Regions from separate parts of the Metabacillus sp. 84 genome, predicted to be linked through region 2. Evidence: a T-box and tRNA genes for the amino acid it is inferred to sense, from the RefSeq annotation. Region 2 holds a T-box; the other regions hold tRNA genes.
The links. A T-box is a leader RNA that pairs with one kind of tRNA and senses whether it is charged. The one in region 2 lies ahead of serS (serine--tRNA ligase), so its partner is inferred to be a tRNA-Ser.
Positions count from the first base shown of each region.

Region 1 (5,810 bases), on a different contig from region 2:
ATCAGAAAAGAGCTGACCGAAAAAGCGGACGCACAGGCTATCCACATTTTTTCAGAAAACTTACGAAATCTCCTTTTGCAGCCGCCTTTAAAAGGGAGAGTCGTACTTGGGCTGGATCCCGCTTATCGTACTGGCTGCAAGCTGGCCGTAGTTACAGAGACCGGTAAAGTGGAGCATATTGGCGTCATCTATCCTCATGCACCAGTGAATAAGCGGGAGGAAGCGCTCAAAGCCATACTTAAATTAATCGATGCCCATAACGTTGAAGTGATAGCTGTAGGAAATGGAACAGCTTCAAGAGAAAGCGAACAGCTTGTGGCAGATGCGATTGAACAGTCCGGCAAAGACGTTGCCTATCTGATTGTCAATGAGGCAGGAGCAAGTGTTTATTCCGCATCTGATTTAGCAAGAGAAGAATTCCCTGATTTAAAAGTAGAAGAAAGAAGTGCTGTATCAATAGCCCGAAGGCTCCAGGATCCCCTTGCAGAGCTGGTGAAAATCGATCCAAAGTCTGTTGGAGTCGGTCAATACCAGCATGATGTCAGTCAGAAAAACCTGAATGACTCCCTTACATTTGTCGTGGAAACTGTAGTTAACAGAGTAGGTGTCAACGTAAACACCGCATCCCCTGCTCTTCTTCAATATGTATCAGGGCTGTCAAAAACAGTGGCACAGAACATTGTGAAGAAAAGAGAAGAGCTTGGAAAAATTACAAACAGGACCCAGCTGAAAGGAATTCCCCGACTGGGAGCGAAAACATACGAACAGGCGGTAGGGTTCCTGAGAATTATAGACGGAGACCAGCCTTTGGACCGCACGTCCATTCATCCGGAGAGCTATAAAGAAGTATCAGGCCTGCTTAAGCGCCTCGGTGCTTCCGCTGAAGATTTGGGAAGCGCAAATCTAAAAGAACAAATACAAGGTTTGAATCTTAAGGAGACGGCAGCAGAATTTGGAATAGGCGAGCTTACTCTTAAAGATATATGTGACGCTTTAATTCAGCCCGGCCGTGACCCGAGGGATGAGGCGGCAAAACCATTGCTGAAGAAGAACGTTTTAAAGCTTGAAGATTTGAGCAAAGGGCTGGAGCTCCAGGGTACTGTTAGAAATGTCGTGGATTTCGGCGCATTTATCGATATTGGGGTAAAACAGGACGGATTGGTCCATATTTCGAAGCTTAGCCGGCAATATGTAAAGCATCCGCTGGATGTGGTAAGCGTTGGCGATGTCGTAACTGTATGGGTGGACTCGGTGGATGTTCAAAAGGGCAGGGTTTCACTGACGATGCTCTCCGGTCAATAGCAAATAGAGTGCATGATTTTCGTCGGCATCAATTGTACCCGGAACAAGAACACCTGCACGGTTCGTCGCTAAAGGGCTCTTCCATATGACCCAAGTACTCTGCCAGCCAAACAGTCGAGGTTCCCACCCGAAAAACTTTTCCCGGCTGGATGACCAGCCACTTTCAGCCGGCGATTTTTGGCCGATCACCTTATTTTTATCGCAAGGCCAACACTGCTTCCTTTCAGCAGTGTTTTTTTCTGTAAAAATACCAGCATTGATTCAGGAGCTTGATCTGGTAATGATTTTTTTCATAAAAGGCTCTCATCATCTGATTTTTAAGCCAGGACGGCATTGCTCATACCTCCTTAATCGTTATAATGGAGTATGGGTATTAGCTAGTGTATGCATGGAGGAAATGTCCTGTTCTTAGCCCAAGACCGGTAATAGAAAGGTGTTATCAATGGATCAGCAAAAGCTTCAGGCGTTAGTGGAAGAAATCTCTTCCAGCTGTTTTAATAAACCATTTACCCATAAAGCTGTCTTCAATAACAGACTGCGTTCAACCGGGGGAAGATATATGCTCTCCTCCCATGACATAGAGATCAACCCGAAGCAACTTATTGAGCATGGCGAAGAAGAGCTCGAGGGGATCATTAAACATGAGCTGTGCCATTACCACCTTCATCTTGAAGGAAAAGGGTACCGCCATCGGGATAGAGACTTCAGACACCTGCTCGCAGAAGTTGGAGCTCCGAGATTTTGTACCCCTATTCAAGCTGCAAAAGCGGTGAAAACCATCCATTTATATAAATGCAATTCCTGTCTCCAGCGCTATGAGCGAAAAAGGAGAATGGATACGCGAAAGTATGTTTGCGGGAAATGCGGCGGTCCAATCAGACACATGATTTAAAGGTTGACTGGAAGCGGGGTTATATGATAAATTATAAAAGCCGTCGGGGAAGACGAGCTTCATTTAAAAGTAATTTTCTTACGAGCATTGACTTTTAGTCATAATTTGTCTATAATCAAAGAAGTCTGCTGTTTATTATTCCGCAGTAGCTCAGTGGTAGAGCTATCGGCTGTTAACCGATCGGTCGCAGGTTCGAGTCCTGCCTGCGGAGCCATATTATTTCAGTCAGCACACGGATGGGGAAGTACTCAAGTGGCTGAAGAGGCGCCCCTGCTAAGGGTGTAGGTCGCGTAAGCGGCGCGAGGGTTCAAATCCCTCCTTCTCCGCCATCTATTATTAATACGGCCCGTTGGTCAAGCGGTTAAGACACCGCCCTTTCACGGCGGTAACACGGGTTCGAATCCCGTACGGGTCATTTTTTATTTTATGGCAGCTATTTTTCAAAGCCGGCCGGGAAATTGAGGCATTGTTCTCAGCCTGAGCCATCTATAAGCAATGGGCTATAGCCAAGCGGTAAGGCAACGGACTTTGACTCCGTCATGCGTTGGTTCGAATCCAGCTAGCCCAGCCATCCGAGCCATTAGCTCAGTCGGTAGAGCATCTGACTTTTAATCAGAGGGTCGAAGGTTCGAGTCCTTCATGGCTCACCATTTTATTTTTATACGCGGGTGTGGCGGAATTGGCAGACGCACCAGACTTAGGATCTGGCGCCTTCGGGCGTGGGGGTTCGACTCCCTTCACCCGCATTTTACTCTTACTAATTCAAGCGGTCGTGGCGGAATGGCAGACGCGCTAGGTTGAGGGCCTAGTGGGGGCAACCCCGTGGAAGTTCGACTCTTCTCGGCCGCATCATAAACGTGTTAAAATTTTATCAAAACACTAAGTACCAGGGCTTCTATAAGCTTTGGTACTTTTTTATTTCCGAACAAGCTGACCCTGTTGTAATCTTGACAGGAGTATCAGGTGCGTTTAAAATAAAAACTGAACAGTCAATCAAGATAAAAAATAAGCAATCAAATTCACTAAGGCGGAGAATGGATGAAAAACAAACAGTATTTAATAGCTGATGCGCGCAAAGAGCAAATTATTAAAGCTGCTATAGAGGTATTGAGAGATAGTGGTTATGTAAACACAAGCCTCTCTAAAATAGCCAGTAAAGCAAAGACCAGTACAGGACTGATTTCATATCATTTCTCAGGTAAAGAGGATTTAATGAACAATATCCTCGTCTATTTGGTTGAAGATGAGAAAGCTTTTATTAAGGGAAGAGTAGAAAATGAACAAACGTATTTGGGGAAATTAATGGCGTTTGTAGAAGCGGGCATAGAGTACCGGGATAAATACCGCGGAAATATCACTGCATTATTTGAGATCGTTTTTAATGTACGCACACCGGACAATGTCCCATATTTTCGGATGGAAATGAATCCAGAGGAAGAAGTGCAAGTTTGGTTAGAGGAGATCCTTTCTGAAGGAAAAAAATCAAATGAATTTAGTGATTTTGATAGCAGGGCAGTTGGGATGATGATCAGGGGGGCTATTTCATTAGCCGTGTCCTTGCCTCGAAATGAAAATGATTTAGGATTTAAAGATTACAGTGAAAAGGTAAAGGAAAACATTTTGAAAATGATTAAATAAATTTGTTTGATAAAGAAAGCTCATTTTAATCCAGATAGAGTGTAAGGCTTTCTTACACTCTTTATGAACAGAAGGATTGACTATCTATTTATCCCTAAAAACTGATTGGTTAACCAATATTTAAATTAGTTATTCACTAAACAGACTATAGAAAGTGATTTTAAAGGAGAGAGTTTTTCTTGAGCAATAAAAAGAGGTGCCTGCTGGGGATCGCACTGATTGTCTTGAGCTTCGCTGGAACGGCTTGTCAGCCGCTAAATTATGTCGACAAGTTGGCCGCGCACGAGCAAAAATGGAAGTTTACACAGGACAAATTGAGTGCGCTCACCATCGAGAGCGAATATGACGTGAACATGGAGTTCATCGCCAGCCCCAATGACACCAACTATGTGGAAGTCAGCGGCAATATGCAGCAAAACACGATCGATGAGTTAAAAAAACAGAGATCACAGGAAATACTTTAGAACTTCAACTGCAAAAGGATGTGAAATTAGTAGCACCTGCCTATAAGTCTATTAAGACGAAGGTAATTGTAGCGCTGTCGGATAAAACCAGACTGCTGCAGATCGGCTATAAAGCGAACTTCGGCGACACCAGCTTTACTGGTTTAAAGGCAGAAAATATCGACCTGTCCGTTTCTTCGGGGAAACTGCGCACGGAAGCTATCAGCGCCGGGCGGTTGAAGTTAACCTCGAAGTCCGGGGATATTACGGCGGAGCGAATCCAGGGGGATGCGAAAATCCAGATGCACTCCGGCGATATCAAGGTGGATGGGCTGAAGGGCACTCTGGCAGTGCAGTCCACTTCCGGCAACGTTAATGTAACGGGGCAGCGTTCGGATAGCATGGATATCTCCGCTCGCAGCGGAGATGTGACTTTGTCACCCGATCCGGAGTTCAAAGGATTTTTTGTCTTGAAGACCACTTCCGGAAACATCACAGCGCCCGAATCCCCTCAAGGGACGACAGACGTTATTAAGGTAAGGACAGTTTCGGGTGATATTCGGATTGGCAGGGTTTCGCCAATATAAATATACAAAAGGGAGTTGAAGAAATGTTCAAAGAGATACGCAGACGTAAAGCAGCGCGACGGGTCAAGGTCGGTAATGGGCGTCCGCTAAAGGAGTTCCGCTGGTGGCAGCCGCTATCCCGTGCACTGTTTTACCTCACATTGACAAACGATGCCGGCCGGCAAGAAGTGTTCGCAGTTGACGTCCCGTATTGGCAGCAGTTTTTCTCTGCAAATGATGATAAAGGAACTGCCCACCTTTACCTCGATGGCAAACATTACGCCGAGTCTAAACTACCTGCCGCCTTCCCCGTGGCTGGAGGAACGATCGAAGTAGCGTCCACGGTTTTTGGCCTTAGACGCTGCCATTTCGTAACCGACGAAGGTACGGTGCACCAGCTTATCCCGGATGAGAGTTCTGCTGAAGGACGGCGTGCGCGTCTCGATCGCGAACACCCCGGTTTGAGCCGCTGGATCCGTTTCATTTCGCTGATTATGCTCATTGTTCCGATGGTTCTAGCCATCCCTCAGATCCTCGATGCGGTCACTCAGGTACCCGAGATCGCTCAGCGCTTCGGGACCTTCAACTCACCTATTACCCTGCCGGTGTGGATCAACATTGGACTCGGTTTATGCGCCGCGGCAGGGAGCGTGGAGCGTGCAACGAGACTGCGCTGGAATGCATTGCTAGACGGGAACTTGTAGAAGGCAGGAGCACGTGTGAGTCAATTTATTTACGCATCCAGGGGTTCTTCAAGGCTCAGCCTTGTAGAAGGGCCTTGAGCTTTCCTATGAAAAAAAGGAGAGAGTGATGAACGACATGTCAAAATTCACATCGCTAATTTACTTTCTATTGGGTACAGTATTACTTGCTGGGTGTGCCAGTAATAATGATGTTCCATTAGAAAAAGAAGAATTAAATCAGCAATCGATCACTAAGAAAGTAAGGGAAACTGCACCAGATTATGAT
Region 1 is NZ_JBNILN010000008.1:1,751-7,560, reverse strand. It holds gene ACQCV8_RS14020 (Tex family protein) at 1-1,302, shown strand, start outside; gene cmpA (cortex morphogenetic protein CmpA) at 1,526-1,636, opposite strand; gene ACQCV8_RS14010 (SprT family protein) at 1,745-2,194, shown strand; tRNA gene ACQCV8_RS14005 (tRNA-Asn) at 2,334-2,408, shown strand; tRNA gene ACQCV8_RS14000 (tRNA-Ser) at 2,433-2,523, shown strand; tRNA gene ACQCV8_RS13995 (tRNA-Glu) at 2,538-2,609, shown strand; tRNA gene ACQCV8_RS13990 (tRNA-Gln) at 2,691-2,765, shown strand; tRNA gene ACQCV8_RS13985 (tRNA-Lys) at 2,769-2,844, shown strand; tRNA gene ACQCV8_RS13980 (tRNA-Leu) at 2,859-2,940, shown strand; tRNA gene ACQCV8_RS13975 (tRNA-Leu) at 2,961-3,043, shown strand; gene ACQCV8_RS13970 (TetR/AcrR family transcriptional regulator) at 3,233-3,832, shown strand; gene ACQCV8_RS13965 (hypothetical protein) at 4,012-4,296, shown strand; gene ACQCV8_RS13960 (DUF4097 family beta strand repeat-containing protein) at 4,317-4,862, shown strand; gene ACQCV8_RS13955 (hypothetical protein) at 4,886-5,545, shown strand; gene ACQCV8_RS13950 (TraB/GumN family protein) at 5,652-5,810, shown strand, end outside.
Region 1: it encodes a tRNA-Ser, which carries the amino acid that the T-box ahead of serS (serine--tRNA ligase) is inferred to sense. The anticodon was not compared.

Region 2 (5,810 bases):
TTTATTTCCCATGTACGGACGGAGAACTGCAGGAATGATCACACTTCCGTCCTCCTGCTGGTAATTCTCCAGGATCGCCGCTACCGTTCTTCCGAGCGCTAAACCAGATCCATTTAATGTATGAACCGGCTCCGGTTTCGCTTTTGGCTCTGGACGGAAACGGATATTGGCACGGCGGGCCTGAAACGCTTCGAAATTTGAACAGGAAGAAATTTCACGGTAAGATCCGTTGCTTGGGATCCATACCTCCAAGTCATATTTCTTTGCTGCGGTGAATCCTAAATCAGCTGTACACATGCTCATAACACGATAAGGTAGGTTAAGAAGCTGCAGGACCTTCTCGGCATGTCCTGTCAGGTTCTCGAGCTCTTCATAGGAGTTTTCAGGCTTCACAAATCTCACAAGCTCCACTTTATTAAACTGATGCTGGCGAATCAGTCCCCTTGTATCTCTCCCGGCAGAACCGGCTTCGGAGCGGAAGCAGGCACTGAATGCCGTATAGCTGATCGGCAGCTGGGAAGCATCCAGAATTTCATCCCGGTGCATATTGGTTACTGGTACTTCTGCTGTCGGCACGAGGAAATAGTCCTCCTCACGGATTTTAAAAGCATCTTCCTCAAATTTCGGAAGCTGGCCGGTCCCTGTCATACTTGCCCGGTTGACCATGTATGGAGGCAGCACTTCCGTATAGCCGTGCTCATCATTATGAAGATCCATCATGAAGTTCAAAAGCGCGCGCTCGAGGCGGGCGCCAAGCCCTTTATAAAAAACGAAGCGGCTCCCGGTTACTTTTGCGGCTCTCTCAAAGTCTAAAATGTCCAGATGACTTGCCAGATCCCAATGCGCCTTTGCTTCAAACCCAAAATCGCGAATCTCACCCCATGTGCGGACCTCGATGTTATCATCCTCAGAATCCCCTTGAGGAACACTTTCATGCGGAATGTTCGGGATGGATAAAAGGAGCCTCTCAAGCGTCTCTTCCACTCCGCGCAGCTCTTCGTCAATCTCTTTAATGCGGTCTCCGACCTGACGCATTTCCTTAATGAGATCCTCCGCATCCTTTTTCTCTTTCTTTAAAGCAGCAATCTGGCCGGATACTTCATTCCGCTTGCTCTTTAGCTCCTCGGTTGCAGCAATCAACTGTCGTCTTTTCGTATCCAGCTCTTCGAATTTTTCAAAGTCCGTCAGATCTTCTCCCCGATAAGAAAGCTTTTGTTTTACTTCTTCGAAATTTTGACGCAAATACTTAATGTCCAGCACAGCAATCTCTCCCTTGTCAAAGTTGATTTTGTTAGAACCCGGTATTGAGTTTGAATAACCTTTAAAAATGGCTTTGTCAAAGCATCGTGTTGATTTCACACTTGCTGATAGGAGCGGAAGACGTTAGACCCGAGCTAAGAACAACGGGACAGGTGAGATCCCGCAGCGGCGAAGCCAGGAGGAGGCTCACCGCCCTTGAATAATAATCAGCAGCCAAATTTTGCAGAGCTAAAAAAACAAAAAACTCCCGTCCCTTATATAAAGGGACGGGAGTTAACCCGCGATGCCACCCTAATTGAAGACCGAAGTCTTCCAGCTCTGCATGATAACGGCCATGACCGGAAGCATTTCAATGCTTCACTCAAGGATGGATTCACAAACTTCCAGCACCGGTTCACACCAACCACCGGCTCTCTTTAAGAAGGAAAATTTGCTACTGCTTCCTGTCAATGCTTTAACGTTTCTTTTGATAGTACATAATTTACTACAAGTCTGAACCAGTTTCAACCTTTTTATGCAGATGCTTTTTCTTTTGATTCCTTCACCATCGATAAAAAGAGACCGGTCATCCTATGATCATCAGTTAATTCAGGATGGAAGGAGCAGCCAAGCAGGTGATCCTGTCTTGCTGCTACAATCCGTCCATTGTGTTTAGAAAGGACTTCGACATCCTCCCCTACTTCTACAATATGAGGGGCGCGGATAAATACACCGGTAAAATTTTCGCCAACACCCGTAATGTTCAGATCCGCTTCAAAGCTTTCACGCTGGCGTCCAAAGGAATTGCGTTCGACTTTAATGTCCATGACGCCAAGATGCCCTTCCTCATACCCGACGATATCGGATGCGAGGATGATCAGTCCCGCACATGTACCAAAAACCGGTTTATGGGCCGCGAATTCACGCAGCGGTTCCATGAAGCCGTATTTATCAATCAGACGGCGTATAGCCGTACTTTCTCCGCCCGGGATGATTAAGCCATCCATTTCTTTCAGCTGTTCAGGACGCTTTACCGTAACGGCAGCGGCTCCGCTTGCTTCAATCGAGCGGATATGCTCTCGGAAAGCCCCCTGAAGAGCTAAAACTCCAATTGTATACATTGTCCAAAACTCCTTTTTACCAGCCGCGCTCCTGCATACGGTTTTCAGGAAGAAGAGTTGAAATTTCAATCCCCTTCATGGCTGTACCAAGACCTTTTGAGAGGCTGGCGATTAATTCGTAGTCCTCATAGTGAGTGGTTGCTTCAACAATAGCACGCGCGAATTTGGCCGGGTTGTCGGATTTGAAAATACCAGATCCAACGAATACGCCATCCGAGCCAAGCTGCATCATTAGAGCTGCATCGGCAGGTGTCGCGATACCGCCTGCTGCAAAGTTAACAACCGGAAGGCGGCCTTCTTTTTTAATTTGAAGAAGAAGCTCGTACGGTGCACCTAGCAGCTTCGCCTCAGTCATCAGCTCGTCCTCGTTCATGCCGGCAACCTTGCGGATCTGGGCATTCACTTTACGGATATGGCGAACAGCCTCTACGATGTTTCCGGTTCCAGGCTCACCCTTCGTACGAAGCATGGAAGCTCCTTCGCCGATGCGGCGTGCTGCTTCGCCAAGATCACGGCAGCCGCAAACGAACGGAACCGTATAATCACGTTTATTTAAATGGAATTCCTCATCAGCCGGAGTCAGAACTTCACTTTCATCAATGTAGTCTACACCCATCGCTTCAAGTACACGTGCCTCAACGATATGTCCGATTCGGGCTTTCGCCATAACCGGAACTGATACAGCCTTCATGACTTCCTCTACAATCGTAGGATCCGCCATTCTTGCCACTCCGCCTGCTGCACGGATATCCGCCGGTACCCGCTCAAGAGCCATAACAGCTACGGCGCCGGCTTCCTCCGCGATTTTTGCTTGCTCTGCATTTACAACATCCATAATAACGCCGCCTTTTTGCATTTCTGCCATGCCGCGCTTTACTCGATCTGTGCCTGTATTCATTGTAAATCCCCCTCTATACTCAACATTATAGTTTTTGAATTCATATCCTCTATTTTATATCATAACCCCAAATAATCCTATACTATTATACAGTTCTATATTCAATATTCTAAAAGTTCAAGGTAAGGATAGGAAAAGGCACCTGGTAAGGTGCCTTCGTTTTATGAGAACCAGCCGCCGACGGTTTGTACTACACTATTCCAAAGTCCGGCGAAAAATCCGCCTATGCCTCTCATTGTAAGGACAAACCAGTTGGCTTTCTCTACGCCTTCTTTTGTGATCACGTTTACTTCTCCCCCAATTTCACCTGAAAGGAATCCGTAATCTTTTTCCTCGCCGCTGTAATCAACGACCATTTTTCCGACCGCTTCTTTTTCCTTAAAAGGAGCAGTCAGCTCGCCGTTTTCGTTCAGCTTCTTTTTATCAATTACATATTTCGCTTTATAGTTTTCTTTTTCCCCATTTTTAACAGCCACTTTTAGAGGCTTGTCTGTCTGGATCTGAACTTCTTTTTCCTTCCCGCTTACAACCGGAACAGAAGATTGATCCTTAAGCTGATGACCGGCAGGATACAGCTCTTCAACTGAGTAGTTATTGAAGGCAAAATCAAGCAATTTCTTTGTTTCCTTGAAACGAGGTGATTTTAAGTCTCCAGAACCATCCGAAGCATCCATCACGACCGTTATCACACGCATGCCGTTTTTTTCGGCAGTAGCCGTAAAGGATGAACCGGCAGAGTTTGTAGACCCTGTTTTTAATCCGTCTACTCCCTCATACTCATAAATCAGTCCTTTGAGCATCCAGTTGTAGTTCGGCATCTCTGTGCCTTCTTTGAATGTTTTCCTTGGAATGCTTGCTGTTTCTAATATCTCCGGGTAATCCTGAATCAAACGGGAAGCGAGCTTTGCCATGTCACGTGCTGACACTTTGTTCTCATCATCCTCTGTCGTGCCCTCCGGATGATTGCCATTTAAATCTTTATTTTCAAGACCTGTTGCATTTACAAAATCGTATTCCTTCAGTCCCAGTTCTTTTGCTTTATCGTTCATCTTTTTAACAAAGTTGGCTTCAGATCCTGCAACGACCTCTGCAAGAGCAATCGCAGCGCCATTGGCAGAATAGATTGCCATCGCTTCATAAAGCTCTTTAACTGTATAGCTTCCATCCCTTCGGAGCGGGACGTTGGAAAGTTCGCGGATTTGAGAGATGCTGTATGTATAGTCGTTAGGCGTATACGTTTGCTCCCATGTAATTTTTCCTTCGTCAATCGCCTCAAGAACAAGATACTCTGTCATTATTTTTGCCATGCTGGCAATTGGGAGCGACTCATCTATGTTATTTCCGTAGAGGATTTTTCCAGAGGATGCTTCAACCAAAATGGATGCCTTTGCATTGATGCTGATCGGGTCGGACGCAGCGGCTGCCTGTTTCATCGGAGCAAGGGCGCTCACAAACAGGATGGCCGCCATAAACACTGCCAAAATACGTTTTTGATTCATGCTGTTTACTTACCTCCAAGTTAAGTTCATTTGCTAATCTATTTAATAGGTTTGACTATGGGAAAAAAAGCTGTAAAGGGGATAGTATAGTATACGAAATTTCCGTTCCCGGTAAGGCGGACCTTCGCAAAATTTTTGCAAGAATAGAAACACAAATTTAATTCTATCACAGCAAATATAAAAAAAATAGACAGAGAACGAGACTCTGTCTAAATGTTTGGATTTTGTCCATTTTTGCAGTTACCGGGAGTAATTTGGAGATTCCTTCGTAATGTTCACATCGTGCGGATGGCTCTCAATCAGCCCTGCTCCGGTCATGCGGATAAACTTCGAATTTTCGCGAAGTTCATGCAGGTTTTTCGTTCCGCAATACCCCATTCCGGACCGTAGACCGCCTGTCAGCTGATAAATCGTTTCCGCCAAAGGACCCTTATAAGCGATGCGCCCTTCAATTCCTTCAGGAACGAATTTTTTGTTGTCCTCCTGGAAATAACGGTCCTTGCTTCCTTTTTCCATCGCTCCGACAGAACCCATCCCTCGGTATACCTTGAACCGTCTTCCCTGGAAGATTTCCGTTTCCCCTGGGCTTTCCGACGTGCCGGCAAGCAAGCTTCCAAGCATAACCGCATGGCCGCCGGCAGCAAGTGCCTTCACAATATCTCCGGAGTATTTAATGCCGCCGTCTGCGATGATGGTTGCGCCGTGATTGCGGGCCTCAGTAGCACAATCATAGACAGCCGTGATTTGCGGAACGCCTACCCCTGCCACAACCCGCGTCGTACAGATAGATCCCGGACCAATTCCGACTTTCACAACGTTTGCTCCCGCTTCAATCAAATCCTTCGTCGCTTCAGGGGTTGCTACGTTTCCGGCGATGATATTAAGTTCCGGATAGGTTTCTCTGATTTTTCTTACCGCATCAAGCACACCTTTTGAATGGCCATGCGCGGTATCGAGCACAATAACGTCAACACCTGCTTCCACAAGCTTTTCGACTCTGAGCATGGTATCAGCTGTCACGCCGACCGCTCCCCCGACGAGCAGCCGTCCATG
Region 2 is NZ_JBNILN010000023.1:1,738-7,547, reverse strand. It holds gene serS (serine--tRNA ligase) at 1-1,260, opposite strand, end outside; T-box leader at 1,520-1,719, opposite strand; gene pdxT (pyridoxal 5'-phosphate synthase glutaminase subunit PdxT) at 1,773-2,360, opposite strand; gene pdxS (pyridoxal 5'-phosphate synthase subunit PdxS) at 2,377-3,258, opposite strand; gene ACQCV8_RS19820 (serine hydrolase) at 3,420-4,757, opposite strand; gene guaB (inosine 5'-monophosphate dehydrogenase) at 4,998-5,810, opposite strand, start outside.

Region 3 (5,810 bases), on a different contig from region 2:
GAGGATGCGAACGAGTGAAGACGACAACGCAATGCGCCGCTCATCGCAAGCCGAAACTATATGGAGGATTAGCTCAGCTGGGAGAGCATCTGCCTTACAAGCAGAGGGTCGGCGGTTCGATCCCGTCATCCTCCACCATCCTATACTTCGGTAATTCGTACTTGGCCGGTGTAGCTCAATTGGTAGAGCAACTGACTTGTAATCAGTAGGTTGGGGGTTCAAGTCCTCTTGCCGGCACCATTCACAGGGTATTGTATAACCTGAGAGAGTGTAAATGAATGACCCATTAGCTCAGTCGGCAGAGCACGATCGAGTGATCTTCGAAGCGAAGCATCAGCGCCCAAATGGAGCTGCTGCTTGAATAAGCTTTCTGAGATTGGGGCGTCTTACATGCTCTGGGTGTAGGTAATATAAGGAGCCATTAGCTCAGTCGGTAGAGCATCTGACTTTTAATCAGAGGGTCGAAGGTTCGAGTCCTTCATGGCTCACCATTCGATTTTTATACAGTAAGCGGATGTGGCGGAATTGGCAGACGCACCAGACTTAGGATCTGGCGCCTTCGGGCGTGGGGGTTCGACTCCCTTCATCCGCACCATGTTTACGCGGAAGTAGTTCAGTGGTAGAACACCACCTTGCCAAGGTGGGGGTCGCGGGTTCGAATCCCGTCTTCCGCTCCATTTTTACAGCGCCGGGGTGGCGGAATTGGCAGACGCACAGGACTTAAAATCCTGCGGTAGGTGACTACCGTACCGGTTCGATCCCGGTCCTCGGCACTTTTATTAAGCGCCCGTAGCTCAATTGGATAGAGCGTTTGACTACGGATCAAAAGGTTAGGGGTTCGACTCCTCTCGGGCGCGCCATTATATTTCGGGAAGTAGCTCAGCTTGGTAGAGCACTTGGTTTGGGACCAAGGGGTCGCAGGTTCGAATCCTGTCTTCCCGACCATTTTACATAATTGGGGCCTTAGCTCAGCTGGGAGAGCGCCTGCCTTGCACGCAGGAGGTCAGCGGTTCGATCCCGCTAGGCTCCACCAATTATAATAACCTATATGGCGGCGTAGCTCAGCTGGCTAGAGCGTACGGTTCATACCCGTGAGGTCGTGGGTTCGATCCCCTCCGCCGCTACCATACAGGGACCTTTAGCTCAGCTGGTTAGAGCAGACGGCTCATAACCGTCCGGTCGTAGGTTCGAGTCCTACAAGGTCCACCATTTCCCTTGCACGGAGGAATACCCAAGTCTGGCTGAAGGGATCGGTCTTGAAAACCGACAGGGGGGTCAAACCCCGCGGGGGTTCGAATCCCTCTTCCTCCTCCATTTTCTGCAGGCAATGAGCATAGCTAAACTTAATACTTTTTATTATCGCGGGGTGGAGCAACGAGCGCTGCTTCCACGAATAAGCTTCGAGTTGTACTCGCCGAGACACTGCTTGATTTTGCTTCCTGAGGCGAGGACAGTCTACAAACAATGAGCATAGCTAAACTTAATACTTTTTATTATCGCGGGGTGGAGCAGTCTGGTAGCTCGTCGGGCTCATAACCCGAAGGTCGCAGGTTCAAATCCTGTCCCCGCAACCAAAATGGTCCGGTAGTTCAGTTGGTTAGAATGCCTGCCTGTCACGCAGGAGGTCGCGGGTTCGAGTCCCGTCCGGACCGCCATTTACGTTTTCTTGATACATAAGATAATCTATATTAAATGCTAGAGGGTTTTAATAAGCAAGAAATTCAGGGAAGCGACCTAGTGAACACCGCTCCGTATCTAGATACGAGTGGATGGGAACGGGGGAGCTGACGATGAGATTTAAGCTTAGTGAAAGCCGAAGCTAGATGGCTCGGTAGCTCAGTCGGTAGAGCAATGGACTGAAAATCCATGTGTCGGCGGTTCGATTCCGTCCCGAGCCACCATTTTTTTATGGCGATTGTGGCGAAGTGGTTAACGCATCGGATTGTGGTTCCGACATTCGTGGGTTCGATTCCCATCAGTCGCCCCATAGAATGCGGGTGTAGTTTACTGGTAAAACCTCAGCCTTCCAAGCTGATGTAGTGGGTTCGATTCCCATCACCCGCTCCAATTCCAATTCCATTGAATATGGGCCTGTAGCTCAGCTGGTTAGAGCGCACGCCTGATAAGCGTGAGGTCGATGGTTCGAGTCCATTCAGGCCCATTTATTTTGTTCCGCAGTAGCTCAGTGGTAGAGCTATCGGCTGTTAACCGATCGGTCGCAGGTTCGAGTCCTGCCTGCGGAGCCATCATACTTATAGGCATCAGTCAGGTTTGTGGATTTTTTTCACAGATCCTCTCTATATTTGCGGGGAAGTACTCAAGTGGCTGAAGAGGCGCCCCTGCTAAGGGTGTAGGTCGTGTAAGCGGCGCGAGGGTTCAAATCCCTCCTTCTCCGCCATCTATTATTAATACGGCCCGTTGGTCAAGCGGTTAAGACACCGCCCTTTCACGGCGGTAACACGGGTTCGAATCCCGTACGGGTCATAAATAAAAAACGCTGCAATCGCAGCGTTTTTTATTTATTTTGGATCCAGAAGCGCTTTATTGCATTACCGTCCTCTTCTATGAACTCTGCTTCGAAGACTCCACCGTTCTTTAGAATTGTTTTTTCCGAAGCGATGTTGTCCTTATCGCACGTAACCAACACTTCGGATAACCCCAGCTTTTTGATCCTCTCCAAAGTCATCGACAGAATGGCAGTTGCATATCCTTTTTTTCTTTCTGATGGCCTGATTCCATAGCCAATATGGCCCCCGCGTATCCTTAAATACTCATTTAGCCTGTGCCTTACATTTGCAGCTCCAACCAGTTTCCCTGATTCGGTCAGCAGCCAATAGGTGGAGTGAGGAACAAAATTTTCCGGGGCGTTTTCTTCCAGTTTCTGTGCCTTTAATTCTTGTATATAATCAAAAAAATCAGAAGGGTCTTCAGAAACGACCCATGGGACAACTTTTTCACCGGAGTGAATCCAATCCCTGTAGAAATCCATATATTCTTCTCTATACCTCTCGTCAGGCTCCACTAACTTTAGCATCAGATCACCCCTTAGCCCGGTAACTAGTTTTTAGAACTATAATACAAATTTCATAAAGTTGCAACGAATTTTTGACTATCCTTCTCTGTTTGCTCTGCGATATCAGCTGATTTCTCATCGGAGACTGGAAAAAAATACGATATTCTTCGACATTATTTGCACTTTCATATGTTTGTAAAATAATACTTATAACTGTGCGTTATAAAAGAGACTTTATTATTCGCGAACTTTCTTTCTATTTTTTCTATTCTTTTCCAGCAATTGTTTTGAAAAATAATGTTTATAATGAGAGTACATGGAGTTTGTAGGATTATGTCAAAATATAAAAGCGTTTGCACAAAAGGGATTTTTCACTTATTAGTGAATTAAGAAAGAGAAATAGGGGTATATAGATTGAGATACACTCTAATTAGCAAAGGAGGGTTCATTCTGGATGATTGCCAGTCCTACAGATTTTGAAGTTCATTTGTTTCATGAAGGAAATCTGTTTAAGAGCTATGAACAATTCGGGGCCCATTTAAAAGCAATTAACGGGGTAAATGGAGTCCAATTTACTGTTTGGGCGCCGCATGCGAAGGATGTCAGGATAGCCGGAGACTTTAATAAGTGGAAGGGAAGCGGATATTCACTTGAAAAGGTGAGCAGAGAAGGAATATGGTCTGGTTTTTTCCCTGATTTAAAGCAAGGTGATGTGTATAAATATGAGCTGATCACCAGAAATGGATCAAGACTGCTCAAGGCAGACCCTTTTGCTTTTTATTCTGAAGTAAAACCGAACACTGCTTCGGTAATCGCCAATATTGACGGCTATACCTGGAATGATCAGAAGTGGCAAAAGAAAAAGAAGGCAAAGACTGTTTATCAAAAGCCGTTTTTTATATATGAACTAAATCTTGCATCATGGAAAAAGAAGGACGATGGAAGTTTTTATACGTATAAGGAAATTGCGGATGAATTGATACCGTACGTTATTGAACACGGTTTCACGCATATAGAATTAATGCCGGTGATTGAACATCCTTTTGACAGGTCCTGGGGGTACCAGGGAACAGGGTACTTTGCAGCTACCAGCAGGTATGGCAAACCTGAAGAGTTTATGGAACTGATTGACCTATGTCATCAAAACGATTTGGGCGTCATTATGGACTGGGTACCCGGCCATTTTTGCAAGGATGCACACGGCCTTTATATGTTTGATGGAGAGCCGGTTTACGAATACAGCAATTACAGTGACAGAGAAAATGTAGTTTGGGGTACAGCCAATTTTGATCTGGGCAAGCCGGAAGTACATAGCTTTCTAATCTCCAACGCCTTGTTCTGGCTGGAGAAATATCATATTGACGGCTTCCGGGTTGATGCCGTAGCTAATATGCTGTACTGGCCAAATTCCGATTCAGATGCTGAGAATCCATACGCGGTAAGCTTTATAAAAAAGCTGAATGAAAAGGTTCATGAATTCGACCCTCACGCACTGATGATAGCGGAGGATTCTACGGATTGGCCTTTGGTAACCGCACCTGTTTCCGAGGGAGGACTTGGATTTCAATACAAGTGGAATATGGGCTGGATGAATGACGTCCTGGAGTATATGGAGACAGATCAGCATGCCCGCAGCGATATTCATCACAAAATGACGTTTTCCCTTATGTATGCCTTCAATGAAAATTTCATTCTTCCTTTCTCCCATGATGAAGTGGTACACGGCAAAAAATCGCTGTTAAATAAGATGCCGGGGGACTATTGGCAAAAGTTTGCTCAGCTAAGGCTGTTAATGGGATATATGCTCGCCCATCCAGGCAAGAAGCTTCTTTTCATGGGATCCGAATTCGGTCAGTTTGATGAATGGAAGGATTTGGAGGAGCTTGATTGGTTTTTAGAAGATTATGAGCTTCATAGAAAAACAAGGGTCTATTTTAAAGAGATGATGAGTATTTACAAAAAGCAGCGGCCGCTTTACGAATTGGATCACTCTCCAGAAGGGTTTGAATGGATTGATGCTGATAATGCGGGTCAAAGCATCTACTCATTTATACGAAGAGGATTAAAGGATGGAGAACTGCTGATTGCCGTTTGCAACTTCAGAAGCGATGTGTACCACGATTACAAAATCGGGGTGCCTGCTGATACAAGATATGTAGAAATCTTAAACAGCGATGATCCTTCGTTCGGTGGATCCGGACAAATAAACGGAAAAGAAATGAAAGCCGAAGCTGAGGAACTTCATGGCCAGCCGTACAGCATTAAAATGACGGTGCCGCCATTTGGTTTTAGCTTGTTGAGAGCCATTAAAAAGAGAAAGGAGAACAACAATGAAAAAGAAATGCGTAGCAATGCTTCTGGCAGGGGGAAAGGGCAGCCGTCTTAGTTCTTTAACAAAGAATCTGGCAAAGCCGGCTGTACCATTTGGAGGGAAATACAGAATTATCGATTTTCCGCTCAGCAACTGCACGAACTCCGGCATTGACACAGTAGGGGTACTTACCCAGTATCAGCCGCTCGTTCTTCACTCTTATATTGGAATCGGAAGTGCATGGGATTTAGACCGAAAAAATGGAGGGGTTACAGTACTGCCGCCATACGCTGAATCCTCCGAAGTAAAATGGTATAAGGGCACTGCAAGTGCTATATATCAGAATCTGAACTATCTGGAGCAGTATGATCCTGAATATGTATTAATTCTTTCAGGAGATCACATTTATAAGATGGATTATTCAGAAATGCTGGATTACCACATTGAAAGAAACGCGGATGTCTCCATTTCAGTAATTGAGGTTCC
Region 3 is NZ_JBNILN010000002.1:610-6,419, forward strand. It holds tRNA gene ACQCV8_RS04475 (tRNA-Val) at 63-138, shown strand; tRNA gene ACQCV8_RS04480 (tRNA-Thr) at 165-240, shown strand; tRNA gene ACQCV8_RS04485 (tRNA-Lys) at 416-491, shown strand; tRNA gene ACQCV8_RS04490 (tRNA-Leu) at 511-595, shown strand; tRNA gene ACQCV8_RS04495 (tRNA-Gly) at 603-677, shown strand; tRNA gene ACQCV8_RS04500 (tRNA-Leu) at 688-773, shown strand; tRNA gene ACQCV8_RS04505 (tRNA-Arg) at 784-860, shown strand; tRNA gene ACQCV8_RS04510 (tRNA-Pro) at 869-945, shown strand; tRNA gene ACQCV8_RS04515 (tRNA-Ala) at 958-1,033, shown strand; tRNA gene ACQCV8_RS04520 (tRNA-Met) at 1,051-1,127, shown strand; tRNA gene ACQCV8_RS04525 (tRNA-Ile) at 1,133-1,209, shown strand; tRNA gene ACQCV8_RS04530 (tRNA-Ser) at 1,222-1,314, shown strand; tRNA gene ACQCV8_RS04535 (tRNA-Met) at 1,498-1,574, shown strand; tRNA gene ACQCV8_RS04540 (tRNA-Asp) at 1,579-1,655, shown strand; tRNA gene ACQCV8_RS04545 (tRNA-Phe) at 1,826-1,901, shown strand; tRNA gene ACQCV8_RS04550 (tRNA-His) at 1,912-1,987, shown strand; tRNA gene ACQCV8_RS04555 (tRNA-Gly) at 1,994-2,067, shown strand; tRNA gene ACQCV8_RS04560 (tRNA-Ile) at 2,088-2,161, shown strand; tRNA gene ACQCV8_RS04565 (tRNA-Asn) at 2,172-2,246, shown strand; tRNA gene ACQCV8_RS04570 (tRNA-Ser) at 2,308-2,398, shown strand; tRNA gene ACQCV8_RS04575 (tRNA-Glu) at 2,413-2,484, shown strand; gene ACQCV8_RS04580 (GNAT family N-acetyltransferase) at 2,516-3,034, opposite strand; gene glgB (1,4-alpha-glucan branching enzyme) at 3,468-5,399, shown strand; gene ACQCV8_RS04590 (glucose-1-phosphate adenylyltransferase) at 5,344-5,810, shown strand, end outside.
Region 3: it encodes a tRNA-Ser, which carries the amino acid that the T-box ahead of serS (serine--tRNA ligase) is inferred to sense. The anticodon was not compared.